DNA from 4 places in the Streptomyces sp. 2323.1 genome. Region 2 is predicted to be linked to each of the others. Evidence: riboswitches for the same ligand, from Rfam matches in the RefSeq annotation. Region 2 holds a riboswitch; each other region holds the start of a gene.
The links. Region 2 has a riboswitch for cyclic di-AMP ahead of CPH93_RS18455 (M23 family metallopeptidase). Riboswitches for the same ligand answer to the same signal wherever they lie in the genome.
Positions count from the first base shown of each region.

Region 1: it holds a riboswitch for cyclic di-AMP, as region 2 does, so the genes downstream of both, CPH93_RS08215 (M23 family metallopeptidase) here and CPH93_RS18455 (M23 family metallopeptidase) in region 2, are expected to answer to the same signal.
Region 3: it holds a riboswitch for cyclic di-AMP, as region 2 does, so the genes downstream of both, CPH93_RS13185 (C40 family peptidase) here and CPH93_RS18455 (M23 family metallopeptidase) in region 2, are expected to answer to the same signal.
Region 4: it holds a riboswitch for cyclic di-AMP, as region 2 does, so the genes downstream of both, CPH93_RS20735 (LysM peptidoglycan-binding domain-containing protein) here and CPH93_RS18455 (M23 family metallopeptidase) in region 2, are expected to answer to the same signal.

Region 1 is NZ_LT907981.1:2,048,418-2,052,189, reverse strand. It holds gene CPH93_RS08220 (M16 family metallopeptidase) at 1-1,380, shown strand, start outside; cyclic di-AMP (ydaO/yuaA leader) riboswitch at 1,589-1,745, shown strand; gene CPH93_RS08215 (M23 family metallopeptidase) at 1,758-2,537, shown strand; gene CPH93_RS08210 (GntR family transcriptional regulator) at 2,823-3,512, shown strand.
Region 2 is NZ_LT907981.1:4,313,487-4,317,258, forward strand. It holds gene CPH93_RS18450 (DUF2332 family protein) at 1-1,152, opposite strand, end outside; cyclic di-AMP (ydaO/yuaA leader) riboswitch at 1,444-1,590, shown strand; gene CPH93_RS18455 (M23 family metallopeptidase) at 1,602-2,744, shown strand; gene CPH93_RS18460 (aldo/keto reductase) at 2,844-3,772, shown strand, end outside.
Region 3 is NZ_LT907981.1:3,189,774-3,193,545, forward strand. It holds gene pcrA (DNA helicase PcrA) at 1-682, opposite strand, end outside; cyclic di-AMP (ydaO/yuaA leader) riboswitch at 983-1,152, shown strand; gene CPH93_RS13185 (C40 family peptidase) at 1,160-2,305, shown strand; gene CPH93_RS13190 (hypothetical protein) at 2,552-2,905, opposite strand; gene CPH93_RS13195 (C40 family peptidase) at 3,230-3,772, shown strand, end outside.
Region 4 is NZ_LT907981.1:4,809,449-4,813,220, forward strand. It holds gene CPH93_RS20725 (cytochrome P450 family protein) at 1-61, shown strand, start outside; gene CPH93_RS20730 (transglycosylase family protein) at 300-1,343, shown strand; cyclic di-AMP (ydaO/yuaA leader) riboswitch at 1,595-1,762, shown strand; gene CPH93_RS20735 (LysM peptidoglycan-binding domain-containing protein) at 1,770-2,435, shown strand; gene eno (phosphopyruvate hydratase) at 2,775-3,772, shown strand, end outside.

The DNA of each region.
Region 1 (3,772 bases), 2.3 Mb from region 2:
GACTTCCACCCGCAGCCCCGGGGCGGCGCGCCCAAGCCGTGGGCCTTCCCGGCGCCCGAGCGCAGCCAACTGCCCAACGGCCTCACCCTCCTGACCAGCCACCGCCCCGGTCAGCAGGTCGTCGCCGTCGAGATCAACCTCGTCGCTCCGCTGGACGCCGAGCCCGAGGGCCTGGACGGCGTCGCCACGATCATGGCGCGGGCGCTGTCCGAGGGCACCGACAAGCACGACGCGGAGGAGTTCGCCGCCGAGCTGGAGCGCTGCGGCGCCACCCTGGACGCGCACGCCGACCACCCCGGTGTACGGGTCTCCCTGGAGGTGCCGGCCTCCCGGCTGCACCGCGCGCTCGGCCTGCTCGCCGACGCGCTGCGCGCCCCCGCGTTCCCGGAGAGCGAGGTCGAGCGGCTGGTCCGCAACCGCCTCGACGAGATCCCGCACGAGCTCGCCAACCCGGCCCGGCGCGCCGCGATGGCGCTGTCCAAGGAGCTGTTCCCGGCCACGGCCCGCATGTCGCGCCCGCGCCAGGGCACCGAGGAGACCGTCGCGCGCATCGACGCCGCGGCCGTCCGCGCCTTCTACGACGCCCATGTACGGCCCGCCACGGCCACCGCCGTCATCGTCGGTGACTTCACCGGCGTCGACCTGGGCGCGGCGCTCGCCGACACCCTCGGCGCCTGGAGCGGCTCGACGGCCGAGCCGCTGAAGGCCGCGCCGATCGTCGCCGACGACACCGGGCGCGTGGTGATCGTGGACCGCCCCGGGGCCGTCCAGACGCAGCTGCTCATCGGCCGGATCGGTTCCGACCGGCACGACCGGGTGTGGCCCGCGCAGGTCCTCGGCACGTACTGCCTGGGTGGCACCCTCACCTCCCGTCTGGACCGTGTGCTGCGGGAGGAGAAGGGCTACACCTACGGGGTGCGCGCGTTCGGCCAGGTGCTCCGCTCCACCGCCCCCACGTCCCCCGAGGGGGCCACGGGTGCCGCGCTGCTCGCCATCAGCGGCTCGGTGGACACCGCCTCCACCGTCCCGGCGCTCGAAGACCTGTGGAAGGTGCTGCGCACCCTCGCGGCAGAGGGGCTGACCGACGACGAGCGGGATGTCGCCGTGCAGAACCTCGTCGGGGTCGCGCCGCTGAAGTACGAGACCGCGGCGGCCGTCGCGGGCACGCTGGCCGACCAGGTGGAACAGCACCTCCCGGACGACTTCCAGGCGCAGTTGTACGCCCGCCTCGCGGAGACCGGGACGGTCGAGGCGACCGCGGCGGCGGTCAGCGCCTTCCCCGTGGACCGGCTGGTGACGGTCCTCGTGGGTGATGCGGCGCAGATCGCCGAGCCGGTCAAGGCGCTGGGCATCGGCGAGGTGACGGTCGTCAGCGGCTAGTCCGCGTGACGGAAGGTCATATATCGACAAAGCGGCTCCCGTGGCACTCACTCGCCACGGGAGCCGCTGTATGTCCGTTTTCTTACGGCTGGTTGCGCCGGTTCTTGTGGCATCCCGCACAAAAAACGGCATCTGTTTGCCCAGGGAAAGTGGCCCCGTTTAGCGTCGGTCCGGCTGTTCGTCACAAGTCCGCCACAACAGTGGCACCGGGCAGTCATCGCCGAGTCCCCGTACGGCGCGAGCCAGGGGAGCCGGGGACCCACACGTCCCTTGGGGTGAATCGGACTCCTCTCCCGAGGAGCCCGTAGGAGACCTTCCTGCTCCGAACCCGTCAGCTAACCCGGTAGGCGAGAAGGAGGGAAAGGACAAGCCAGTACATGGCGTTCATCCGTGCCACCGGGAAACACCGCCGCGCCGACCGCCCTGCCCGGACGACCCGCAAGGTCGCCGGCATAGCCACCCTTGCGGCCGGCGGCGTGGTCGCCTCCGTGGCCTCGCCGGCGCTGGCCGCCACCGACGTGGCACCCGCCCACGACACGGGTCTGCAGCAGGCCGTCGTCCTGGGTGACGAGCTTGCCAGCCACGTCGCAGCCCAGGCCGACGCGCAGCGCGCCGCCGCGGAGTCCGCCGCCGCGCAGGCGAAGGCCGAAGCCCTGGCGAAGAAGCAGGCCGATGAGGCCAAGCGCCGCGCCGAGGCCGTCCACAAGGCCAAGGTGCGCGCCGCCCGCGACGCGGAGCGCAAGCGCCTGAACACCTTTGTCGCGCCGGTCGCCGACTCCTACATCTCCACCGGGTACAAGGCGTCCAGCAGTCTGTGGTCCTCGGGCAGCCACACCGGCATCGACTTCCACGCCGCCTCCGGCACCAGCGTCCATGCCGTCGGCTCGGGCACTGTCGTCGAGGCCGGCTGGGGCGGTTCGTACGGCAACAACATCGTGATCAAGATGAACGACGGTACGTACACCCAGTACGGTCACCTGTCGTCGTTCGCCGTCTCGGTCGGCCAGCACGTCACCCCCGGCCAGCAGATCGCCCTCTCCGGTGCCACCGGCAACGTCACCGGCCCGCATCTGCACTTCGAGGCCCGCACCGGTCCCGACTACGGCTCGGACATCGACCCGATCTCCTACCTGCGCGCGCACGGCGTCAACGTCTGACCTCCCGCTCGCCCGCCCCGCCGCCCGGGAGGGTGCCTCGCACCGCACGTCCTCCCGAAGCCCCGGCCCCGCGACCGGGGCTTCGGCGTATGTGGCGCGGCGTTTCGGCGGCGCGGCTGCCGGGCCCGGGGTGCACCGGATACGGGGCCTGCTCGCCCGCGACTTCCGGCCAAAAATATCCATGAATATTCGGTGCCCGTCGGAAAATCCCCTCCGGTCGAATAGAGTCACGGAAAAGCCGCCGACCGGTGGCGTTTCCAGGGGATTACGGCGGAGGCTCGGGAGATGCGAGGCCATATTTCCGCGCATGCGGTGTGCACGGCGATTCGCGACGACATTGTCTCCGGTGCGCTGGCGCCGGGGAGCAGGCTGATCGAGGAGATCCTCGCGGCCCGCTACGGCGTATCCAGAGTGCCGGTCCGTGAGGCGCTGCGGACCCTGCAGTCCGAGGGCTTCGTCACCACCCGCCACCACGCGGGGGCCTGCGTCGCCGAGCCCACCGAACAGGAGGCCGCCGATCTCCTGGACATCCGCGCCCTGTTGGAGCCGCTGGGCGCCGCCCGCGCGGCCGCCCGCCGCAGCCCCGCCCACCTCAAGGTGCTCCGCGGTCTGGTACGCCTCGGCCGCGAGCGGGCCCGTCACGGCAATCCGGCGGACCTGCAGCAACTCGACGACTGGTTCCACGAGACGCTGGCCCAGGCGGTCGGCAGCCCCAGTCTGACGGCCCTGCTGACCCAGCTGCGGCGCAAGATCGAGTGGATGTACACCGTGGAACCGCCGGTCCGGGCCGGCGAGTCGTGGGACGAACACGGTGCCGTGCTGGACGCGGTGGCCCGGGGGGACGCGGAACGGGCCCGTGCCCTGATGGCGGCCCATGTCGAGCGCTCGCTCCCGGTGTACCGGCTGCGGCGGCCGCTCAAGACCGAGGTGAGGGATCCGAAACCGCCCGTCAACACGGTGCGCGTCCGCCCTTAACAACCGTCCCGTATACAAAGAAGTCCCACACGCGAAGAAGTACGGGAAGTGTGGGACGTGTGGAACGGGTTTCGGTGCGGCGAAGTGAGCTCCCTTCTCCGGCGCGTATTCCGCCGGTATTCGGATGCCCATTCTTCGGCGCCGCGGATGGTTAATGGTGCGCGTTTTACGGCACCGGAATGCCATGCTTCATGGTGCGCACCATTTCTCGCCCGTCCCGGATTTCCGGGCGGCCGGGGAATTCCGGTGCACCCGCGCGG
Region 2 (3,772 bases):
CGGTGCGGGTGCCGCGCCCGGCAGCCGGTGCAGGCTCTGCCCGTACGGGCCGGTGACGGCGACCGGGCGTCCGTCCAGGGCGAGGGTGAGGCGGGTGTACTGCGGGTCCGGGTGGGGCGAGCGGTGCGTGGGCGGGGTGAGCCACGGCAGGACGGAGTGCGGCTCGTGGGAGATCCAGTGCCCGCCGCCGGGCCGGGCGTCCAGCAGCGACCGTACGAGACGCGCGAACTCCTCCCGGCGGGCGGGCGGAAGGCCGCCCAGCGCGGCGCTGTGGAAGATGGCCAGGGTGGCCTCGGGCGGCGCCTCGGCGGCGAGTGCGGGCAGTTCGCCGAGCGGATCGCCGCGCACGATCCGCGGCCGCGGCGCCGCCCGCACCGCCTCGACGGCCGCCGACAGCCGCGCCGCCCGCTCCTCGTCGCCCGGCCAGACGCACGCCTGCAGCCAGCGCAGATCGTCCGGCTCGGCGACCGGGTCGAGCGGATCGGGAGCGATACCCGCCCGCCAGACGATCGTTGGCAGCGGGCCGGCCAGCTCATGGGCCGCCCAGTCCGTACGGCATCCGAAGACCGCCGGGCTCCCCGGTGCCCCGGCCTCGATCTCGACACGAGGGCCCGCACCGTCGGCCCGTCCTGGCCCCTCTTCCGTCTCCTCCGCTTCGTCCGCATACGGGGTGTGCGCGTAGCGGTATCGATAGCGGTCGGGATGCAGGCCCAGCCCCGCGGACGACCCGGCCTCCAGTAGTGCCAGCGGCTGTGGCAGGCCGGCGAGCAGCGGCAGCAGGGCGGCGCAGCGGGCCGGTTCGTCGGCCTGGGGGGTGCGCCGCATCACGACCGCGCGCACCTCGTCCCAGTGCCGGACCGTCCACTCGCGCCAGCGTGTGTACGCGGCCGCACCGCGCGGGCCCAGATCGGCGTGCGGGCCGTCGAGATGGCGGACGGCGGCGAGCAGCAGGGCCGGCTGCTGCTTCCCGCCGGCGGGCAGCGACCCCGACAGCAGCTCGCAGAACTCTTGGTCCTGACCGATCCGCGCGCTCAACTCCTCGTGCGCCTCGGACCGTCCCTGCGCCTCGCGCCAGGAGAACTCCCGGTATCGCTCCGCCACTGCCCACGCGCCACCGGCGGCGCCCGCGACGTTCCCGGTGTTGACGACCATGATCCGACGTTACTGCTCTCACGTTCCGTCACTGAGGGGCACCCCTCCGCATAACAACTGACGCACAATCAGCGCGAGATCGTTTAGAGCCGGGCGGGCAACTCGTCCGGTTGCGACCTCGATGGGCCGAGAAGTCCAGGCCAGAGCTCGGGTACCGGCCGTATGGATTCGCGGGAAGGCTTGGAATTCGGATGCGATCTCTATTACTGTCCGATAACGGAGCGCGGTCGTCCCAGCCGCCGCAAGAGGCGGCACCGTGCGCCGACGCCGAATCCCGCACGCGCTTTTCACGCACCCCCAGCACCTCGAACTGCACCAAGGGAACCGGGGAACCACTTCCTTGGGGTGAATCGGACGCCCTCCGCCAGCGGGCGCCCGTAGGAGACCTTCCTGCTCCGAACCCGTCAGCTAACCCGGTAGGCGAGAAGGAAGGAAAGGAGTGCGCCTCCGTGGCGTCCAACAGGCCTGCCCCCGAGGGTCCGTCCGCCTACGAGATCGATGACCGAGGTGTCTTCCCGGGCCCTGGTGATGGTGCCTTCCCGGGCCCCGGTGATCCGGACGGGAACGGCGACGGTCCGTGGGAGGAATGGAATCCCACCGAAGAATCCGTCCGATCCGTCCGCGGTAAGCACCGGGTGGCCAAGCAGCGCTCAGGCGGCCTCGCCCGCGGCGGCACGGTCCTGGGCGTCGGCGTGATCGCTGCGGTCGGCGCGAGCGGAATGGCCTCGGCCGAGGACCGCCCGCCGGTTCCGATCTCGATGCCCGACGTCGGCGGGATGGCCGACGGCCTCTCCGACGCGCTCCCGGATGCGGCGTCCCTCCCCGTCGTCGGTGGCCTCATATCGGACGCGGACCCCTCCGCGGCGCCGGCTTCCGGCTCCACGGTTGCCGCCGCCTCCGGCCCCCTCACCCAGGCCACCCGCGCGGGCGCGGAGGACGGGTCCGCCGGCCCCGGTGAGGCGCTGCGCAGCCGGATCCTCCAGCAGGCCGACGCGCAGCAGGGCGCCGCCGAGGAGGAGGCCCGCGACACCGCCGAACACAGCGCTGTCCAGCAGGCCGCGAAGGAAGCCACCGCCCACCAGGCGTCGGCCGAGAAGGCCGCAGCCGCCAAGAAGGCAGCCGAGATGGAGGCCAAGCGCCAGGCCGAAGAAGCGGCCCGTCGGAAGGCGGAGGCCGAGCGCCTCGCCAAACTGGCACAGAGCTATACCGCCCCCGTCGCCTCCTTCACCTTGACCGCCGGCTTCGGCGAGTCCGGCGACCGCTGGGCCGCGGACCACACCGGACAGGACTTCGCCGCACCGACCGGCACACCCGTCAAGGCCGTCCACTCCGGCACCATCACCCAGGCCGGCTGGGCGGGCTCGTACGGCTACCGCATCGTCCTCACCCTCGACGACGGCACCGAACTCTGGTTCTGCCATCTGTCCTCGATGGTGAAGACCTCCGGCAAGGTCAGCACCGGCGACGTCATCGCCCGCGTCGGCGCCACCGGCAACGTCACCGGCCCCCATCTCCACCTGGAGGTGCGCCCCGGCGCCGGCGACCCGATCGACCCGATTCCGTGGCTGCGGGACCACGGGATCAAGGTGTAACACCCCTGACGGCAGGCGCCGTTGGGCGCGGCCGCGCGAGGTGCGGCGTGGGCGGGAGGAGGCAGGAATAACTGCCGTCCCGCCGACGCTGCACCAAGCATGACCGCGACTCCAGCCCCCCGCACCCGCACGTCCCTCGGTTCGCTCTCCGTCTCCCGGCTCTCCCTCGGCGGCAATGTCTTCGGCTGGACGGCCGACGAGGCCGAGTCCTTCGCCGTGCTCGATGCGTACGTCGCGGGCGGCGGCAACTTCATCGACACCGCCGACGTCTACTCGGCGTGGGTCCCGGGCAACAAGGGCGGCGAGTCCGAGACCGTCATCGGCAACTGGCTGTCCTCACGCGGCAACCGCTCCGAGGTCGTCATCGCCACCAAGGTCGGCGCCCACCCGGCCTACAAGGGCCTGTCCGCCGCGACGATCAAGGCCGCGGTCGACGAGTCCCTGACCCGTCTGCGCACCGACTACATCGACCTCTACTACACCCACTACGACGATGAATCGGTCGAGGTCTCGGAGTTCCTCACCGCCCTCGACGACCTCGTCCGGGCCGGCAAGGTCCGCGAGATCGCCGCCTCCAACATCTCGGCGCAGCGCCTGGAGGAGTCCCTGGGCTTCTCCGACCGCGAGGGCCTGGCCCGCTATGTCGCCCTCCAGCCGCACTACAACCTGGTCTCCCGCGACACCTACGAGGGCGAACTCGCCGACGTGGCCGCCCGCAACGGCGTGGCCGCGGTGCCGTATTACGCCCTCGCCTCCGGCTTCCTGACCGGCAAGTACCGCCCGGGCAGCACGGTCGACAGCGCCCGCACGGCGAAGGCCGCCACGTACCTGGACACCGACCGCGGCCTCCGCGTCCTGACGGCCCTGGACTCCGTCGCCGCCGCCCACCAGGCCGAAATCGCCACCGTCGCCCTGGCCTGGCTCGCCGCCCAGCCCACCGTCGTGGCGCCGATCGCGAGCGCCCGGACGGTGGAGCAGCTGCCTGCGTTGCTGGGGGTGGCGGAGCTGACCCTGACCGACGCCGAACT
Region 3 (3,772 bases), 1.1 Mb from region 2:
CGTCGGACGCCGTCCCGGCGAAGGTCTCCTCGTCGATGAGCTCGTTCTTGAGGTTGGAGATCTTCGCGCTGAAGGACTTGGGCGGGTAGCGCTTGGGGTCCAGATCCAGATCGCGGCAGACCAGGGCCATCAGGCGCTTGGAGTCGGCGGCGTCGTAGATCGAGAAGGACGAGGTGAAGCCCAGTTTCTTGGACTCGCGGCGCAGGATGCGGACGCAGGCGCTGTGGAAGGTGGAGACCCACATGGCGTTCGCCCGGGGGCCGACGAGCTCCTCGACGCGCTCCTTCATCTCGCCCGCGGCCTTGTTGGTGAAGGTGATCGCGAGGATCTGGCCGGGGTGGACATGGCGCTCGGCCAGCAGATGAGCGATGCGGTGGGTGAGCACCCGGGTCTTGCCGGAGCCGGCGCCGGCGACGATCAGCAGCGGGCCGCCGGTGTGCACCACGGCGGCCTTCTGCTCGTCGTTGAGGCCTTCGAGCAGCGCGGCGGGGTCGACGGCGGGGCGGGCGGCGCCGTCGCGGTAGTACGTCTCCCGGGGGCCGGGCGCGTCGTATTTCCCGCCGAAGAGGTCGTCGGGGATCTCCTCGGGGGCCGGCTCGTGCTCGTCCTCGGGAGGCGGCGGGGGCTCCTCGCCCTTGTGGCCGAGGTCCGCCAGGAAGCTGTCGTCAAAGAGGCTGCTCATCGCCCACCGAGTCTAGGCCGCCGCACTGACAGCCCGCCGCGGAGTGCCGATTGTCGGCGGAATTCGGGGCTCGCGGGGCGGTCCGCGGGTCGGGGGGCCGGGTCCGGGGCAGCCCGGGCGCGCGTCGTCTACCCGAATCCGACATCTGCCACAACAACCCCCGGATCGCGTTCAGGTCACAAAAAGGTTTCGGGCATATCGAACATCAGCCTTCACAGGAGCCACACGAGTTGGCTAACGTCCTCGCTCAGGCAGCCCGCCTCCCCGCGTACGACAGCGTCCGCACGGGCCGCCGCGCCGAGTCCGGCCCTGCCTCACGGCACCCGGAGCCGGGGACCCACCAGCACCACCGGGGTGAATCGATCCGTACGGCCGTCTCAGGCGGACGTCAGGACCGTAGGGCAAGCCTTCCGTCATCGACACCGCCCGAACCCGACAGCTAACCCGGTAGGCGGTCCACGGAAGGAGTTGCCGGCCTTGGCGTCCCATCGCAAGCCGCGCACCAGCGTCCTCGCCTCGCCCGGAGGCCGCCGTACGGCTGCCGGGCTCACCACCGCGGCCCTCGCGTCGGTCACCCTGCTCTCGCAGTCCGCCGACGCGGCCCCCCGAGCGCCCAAGCCCACCATCGAAGAGGTCAAGAAGAAGGTCGACGACCTCTACCACCAGGCCGAGCTGGCCACCGAGAAGTACAACGGGGCCAAGGAGCGCGCCGACGCACAGCGCCACACCGTCGACGGGCTGCTCAATGCCGCCGCCAAGCGTGCCGAGCAGATGAACCGGTCCCGGCACCAGCTGGGCATGTTCGCCTCGGCGCAGTACCGCACCGGTGGGATGAACCCGACGGCGCAGCTGATGCTCGCCAAGGACCCGCAGCAGTTCTTCGACCGCAGCCACCTCATGGAGCGGCTGACCGGCCGGCAGAAGCAGGCCGTCACCGACTACCAGGAGCAGGCGGCCGCCGCGGCGCACCAGCGGGTCAAGGCGACCGACAGCCTGGAGCAGCTGCAGAAGTCCCAGGCCTCCCTCAAGGAGTCCAAGCGCTCCGTCCAGGACAAGCTGTCCGAGGCCCGTCAGCTGCTGTCCCGGCTGACCGCCCAGGAGAAGGCGCGGCTGGCCGCGCTGGAGCGCCAGAAGGAGGCGGCCGCCAAGCGCAAGGCCGAGGAGGAGGCGCGCAGGCAGCAGGAGCGCGAGCGCCAGCGGCAGCAGGACGGCGGCGGTTCGACGGGCGGCCAGACCGGTGGCGGGACCGGCAGCTCGACCGGCGACTCGTCCTCCACCAAGGCCGAGCAGGCGCTCGCCTTCGCCCGCGCGCAGATCGGCAAGCCGTACGTCTGGGGCGCCACCGGCCCCAGCTCCTACGACTGCTCGGGCCTGACGCAGGCGGCGTGGAAGGCGGCCGGCGTCACGCTGCCGCGGACCACCTGGGACCAGGTCAAGGTCGGCCAGCGAGTGGCCACCAAGGATCTGCAACCCGGTGACCTGGTCTTCTTCTTCGACGACATCAGCCACGTCGGGATGTACATAGGCGGCGGCAAGATGATCCACGCGCCGCACCCGGGCGCCAGCGTCCGGGAGGAATCGATCTACTACATGCCGATCTACGGGAGCGTCCGCCCGGGCTGAGGCCCAGTGCCCTGCGCTCCCCCACGGAACCACCCCCCACGGTCACCCCCCACACGCCACCGCGCGGCCGTCGCCTCCGAATACGGAGTGCGAGGACCGCGCGGTGTGCTGTTGTGGGGCGGTGGTCCGCTTGCCCGGAATCCCGGGGCGCCGCTCAGGTCCGGACCGGGACGCCGGGCAGGTCCGGACCGGGGCGCCGGGCAGGTCCGGACCGGGGCGCCGCTCAGACTCGAACCGGGGCGCCGCTCAGGTCCAGAGCACCGCGATGAAGATGTTGGCCATCGTCAGCGCACCGACCGCGCCGAAGAGCGGCTTGGCGATCGTCTCCTCGTCCCGCTTGACGTAGACCAGCGCGAGGATCACCACCAGCACGGCCATCTTGATGCCGATCTTGAGGGTGTTGACGTGGTGGCCCTGGGCCTCGTTGAGGCCGACCAGCGCGACGCCGGTGACCAGCATCGTCAGCGCGCCGTGCAGCATGGCCGGCACGAAGCGGGCGGTGCCCGCGCCCATCGCCTTCATCTGGGTCATGAAGCCGCCGAGCAGGGCGGCGATGCCGATGATGTGCAGGCCGACGAAGAGATTGATTACTACGTCCATAGTGCGGGATCGTAGCCGCCGCATAGCACGGCCCTGCGGGCAGGGCGCCCACAATCGTCGCTTCGGTCAGGCCGGACCGGTACCGGCCGTGCAGCCGCCGACGGCACGGTCATCCGCACACCGGCACCGGTCGAAAGCGAACAATGCCGGGCAATCGGACTCCCCGGCGCGACACCCAGGCTTAGCGTCCTCCTCCAGGCGGTCGACTCCCCGCCTTCGCCGGCCCCCCACCGGCGTCCTGTCGGCCGCCTCGCCGCGAGGTGCGGCGGCGGTTCGTTGCCCCCGTGACGGACCGCCGCCGGCCCCCGGCTCGAAGGGAAGGAAGTGACGGCCACCGTGGCCTCGCACCGCAAGCCCAGGCAGCATCCGCTCGCCTCGCTGACCGGCGGCACCCGCACCGCCCGTACCGCCGCCACACTGGCACTCGCCGGTGCCGCCACCGCCACCGTCTTCGACGGCACCGGCCAGGCCGCATCCCCGCCCACCCCCGCCCAGGTCAAGGGCCGGATCAACGCGCTGTACCAGGAGGCAGAGGTGGCCACCCAGAACTACAACGGTGCGAAGGAAGCCGCCGGCACCGCACGCCAGGAGCTGAGCAGGCTGCAGGACGAGGCCGCCCGCCGGACCCAGAAGCTCAACGCCGCCCGCACCGAGCTGGGCGCCCTGGCCGCGAGCCAGTACCGCTCCGGCGGGGTGGACCCGACCGTACGGCTGCTGCTCTCCGCGGACCCGCAGCGCTATCTGGACGGCGCCGCGGTGCTGGAGCGTGCGGGCAGTCATCAGGCGACCGCGGTGGCCGGTTACGCGCGCCGGCTCGGCAGCGTACGGCAGGTCCGGCAGCGGGCCGAGGAGACCGCGGAGCGGCTG
Region 4 (3,772 bases), 500 kb from region 2:
CGGGCTCATCATGCGCGGACTGCGGTCGCTGCCGGTGGAGTTCCCACCCGAACGCCGCTGACCAGCGGCAAGGCCATATTTGACAGCGCGTCAGCCGCGTGACCATTGCGTGATCTGCGCTACACCGACTTGTGACTACCCGTGACCCCGGCTACCTTTCGACCGACGATCGACGGGCTTCATTCGATCGGCCGAAGCGGGGGAGCGGTGAACCGGTGTAACGGTGCTGCCCTGCCCGCCCCGGCCGGAAGTCCGTCGGACAACTCGTCCGACAACTCCACCGCGCGAAAGGCATCCGCATGCGTTCCGGGACCGGCCGACACCGTCGCCCCCGTCAGGCACCGGCCATCTTTGTCACCGCGGGAGTGACCGGCGCCGGCATCGCCCTGCCGCTGCTCGGCGCGAGCGGCGCCCACGCCGCCGACACCACGACCTGGGACAAGGTCGCCCAGTGCGAGAGCGGCGGGGTGTGGAGCGCGGCCTCGGGCAACGGCTACTACGGCGGCCTCCAGCTGACCCAGGAGATGTGGGACAACTACGGCGGCTCGGCCTACGCCTCGCGCCCCGACCTCGCCAGCCGCGCCCAGCAGATCGCGGTGGCCGAGTCGATCCTCGACCACCGCGGTCCGGACGTCTGGACCAGCTGCGCGGCGAGCGCCGGGCTGACCCAGGACGGCCGTGCGCCGGAGGTCAACCCCGGCAGCACCAGCACCCCGGAGCCCGCCCCGTCCGACGGCGGGGACTCCCCGGACCCCTGGGACCAGCCCGGATCCTCCGGCATGCACGACGGCTCGGACTCCACGGGCACGCAGGACGAGCCGGGCGACGACACGGACAGCCGGCCGTCCGACGAGCCGACCCCGTCGCCCGACGCCCCGGACACCGACCGCAGCGGCGACCCGTCCGGCAAGCCCGACCCGTCCGGCGCCGCGACGCCCGGCGACCGGCAGGAGGACCCCTCGCCGTCCGCCGACCCGTCCGACGCCGGCAGCCGTCCGGACACCTCCGGCACGCCGCAGGAGACGCCCGCACCGGGCCGGCACCGCGGCGATGCGGACAACGAAGCAGGTCAGGGCGGTCAGGACAGTCAGGGCGACGAGGACGGCGGCCGGGCCTCCGGCGGCCGGCACGCCTCGCGCGGCGGCGACGCGCACCGTACGGGCCCGGCGGCCGACGGCGACTACACCGTGCGGCCCGGTGACAGCCTGTCAGCCATCGCCACGGCCCACCGGCTGCCCGGCGGCTGGGGCGCGCTCTACGACCGCAACGAGGGCGTCATCGGCTCCGACGCGGACCTGATCCAGCCCGGCCAGGTGCTCGATCTCGGGCAGAACGCAGGCTAGTTCGCCCCCCTTCGCCCCCTTTGGTGAAAGTGAGACAAGGGTCTCGTTGACCTCAGGGGGCGAAGAACCGTCCGCCCCCGCCGCACCGCGTCCCACCTGCGGAGATGTGCCCCACTCGTGATCGAAATCGGTCAACTTGGTTCAGATGGTGGGGTTTGAACACCAAGGGGGTTGCTGCTTAACGTCAGGACCGCTCGCCAAAGCGGGCCCTCCGGTCACACGCCGAATCCTGCCGGTGATCGGGGGCAGTTGACGCGCAAGCGCCGTAGGCAGGAGCGGGGGAACCAAGGTAAGTGCCGGCCCCGCCCGCGAAAGCGGGCGACCGGCTTGGGGTGAAGACGGATGCGCCAGCGCATCCGGCCGGGCAACTCACAGCCCGAACCCGACAGCTCACCTCGTAGGCGCCGGTGAGGAAACGAACGAACCATGCTGATCAACAAAGGCAAGCACAGTCGTCCCTCCAAGGCCGTCCGCGTCGCCACCCTCGCCGGTATCGCCGGCGCTGCCGTGGCCGTCCCGCTGATGGGCGCCACCTCCGCCTCCGCCGCCTCCGTCAGCACCTGGGACAAGGTCGCCCAGTGCGAGTCCGGCGGCAACTGGTCGATCAACACCGGTAACGGCTACTACGGTGGCCTGCAGTTCTCCAACTCCAGCTGGGCCGCCGCCGGCGGTACCCAGTACGCGCCGCGTGCCGACCTGGCCTCCAAGAGCCAGCAGATCGCCGCCGCCGAGAAGCTCCTCGCCATCCAGGGCCCGGGCGCCTGGAGCTGCGCCGGTGCCGGCAACCTGACCGCCGGCGGCCCCGCCGCGAACGTCGACACCTCCGGCTCCTCGGCGCAGACCAAGTCCGCCCCGCAGCAGGACACCAAGACCGAGGCCAAGAAGGCCCCGGTCGCGCCCGAGAAGCGTGCCTCGCGCTCCACCGAGCGCAAGTCCATGGGCCACGGCAACTACACCGTCAAGGCGGGCGACACCCTCGCCAAGATCGCCAAGGCTCACGGCACCAGCTGGAAGTCGGTCTACGAGGCCAACAAGTCGGTCATCGGCGGCAACCCGAACCTGATCCTCCCGGGCCAGAAGCTCAACGTCTGAGCCACCTCCTCACCGGGACTCCGGCAGGCCCGAGCGGCGGGCCCGCTTCCTCGGTGAGACAGCCCCGCCCGGCGCGCCCTTCCCCCCAGCGCGCCGCGGCGGGGTTTCTCACACCCCGGGTCGCACCCGGGTGAGATCCGCTGCGGCCGCACGCCGGTGACCGGCTGCGATCCACTCCTTGTCCCGGTTGGCGAACAAGGGCCCAAAGGTCCCGTGAACAGGGCCTTTGGGCTCTTCATTCGGCAATTCCGTCCCACGGAGCGGGCCAAGGGCAGGCGGACGCGCCCGGGGCCGTTAGGCTCATGCAGCAGAACGCCAGACACCCACGAAGGAGACAACGTGCCGTCGATCGACGTCGTCGTAGCCCGCGAAATTCTCGACTCGCGAGGTAATCCCACGGTCGAGGTCGAGGTCGGCCTCGACGACGGCAGCACCGGCCGTGCCGCCGTGCCGTCCGGCGCCTCCACCGGTGCCTTCGAGGCCATCGAGCTTCGTGACGGTGACCCGAACCGCTACCTCGGCAAGGGTGTGGAGAAGGCCGTCCTGGCCGTCATCGAGCAGATCGGCCCGGAGCTCGTCGGCTACGACGCGACCGAGCAGCGGCTGATCGACCAGGCGATGTTCGACCTGGACGCCACCGACAACAAGGGCTCGCTCGGCGCCAACGCCATCCTGGGCGTCTCCCTCGCCGTCGCGCACGCCGCCTCCGAGGCCAGCGACCTCCCGCTGTTCCGCTACCTGGGCGGCCCGAACGCGCACGTCCTGCCCGTCCCGATGATGAACATCCTCAACGGCGGGTCGCACGCCGACTCCAACGTGGACATCCAGGAGTTCATGATCGCCCCGATCGGCGCGGAGTCCTTCTCCGAGGCGCTGCGCTGGGGCGCCGAGGTCTACCACACCCTCAAGAAGGTCCTGAAGGAGCGCGGGCTGTCCACCGGCCTCGGTGACGAGGGCGGCTTCGCCCCCAACCTGGGCTCCAACCGCGAGGCCCTCGACCTCATCCTGGAGGCCATCAAGCAGGCCGGTTACGCCCCCGGCCAGGACATCGCGCTCGCGCTGGACGTCGCCGCCTCCGAGTTCTACAAGGACGGCAAGTACCAGTTCGAGGGCAAGGACCGCTCGGCCGCCGAGATGACCGAGTACTACGAGGAGCTGGTGGCGGCCTACCCGCTGGTCTCCATCGAGGACCCGCTGTTCGAGGACGACTGGGCCGGCTGGAAGGTCATCACCGACAAGCTCGGCGCCAAGGTGCAGCTGGTCGGCGACGACCTGTTCGTCACCAACCCCGAGCGCCTCGCCCGCGGCATCGAGGAGGGCTCCGCCAACGCGCTGCT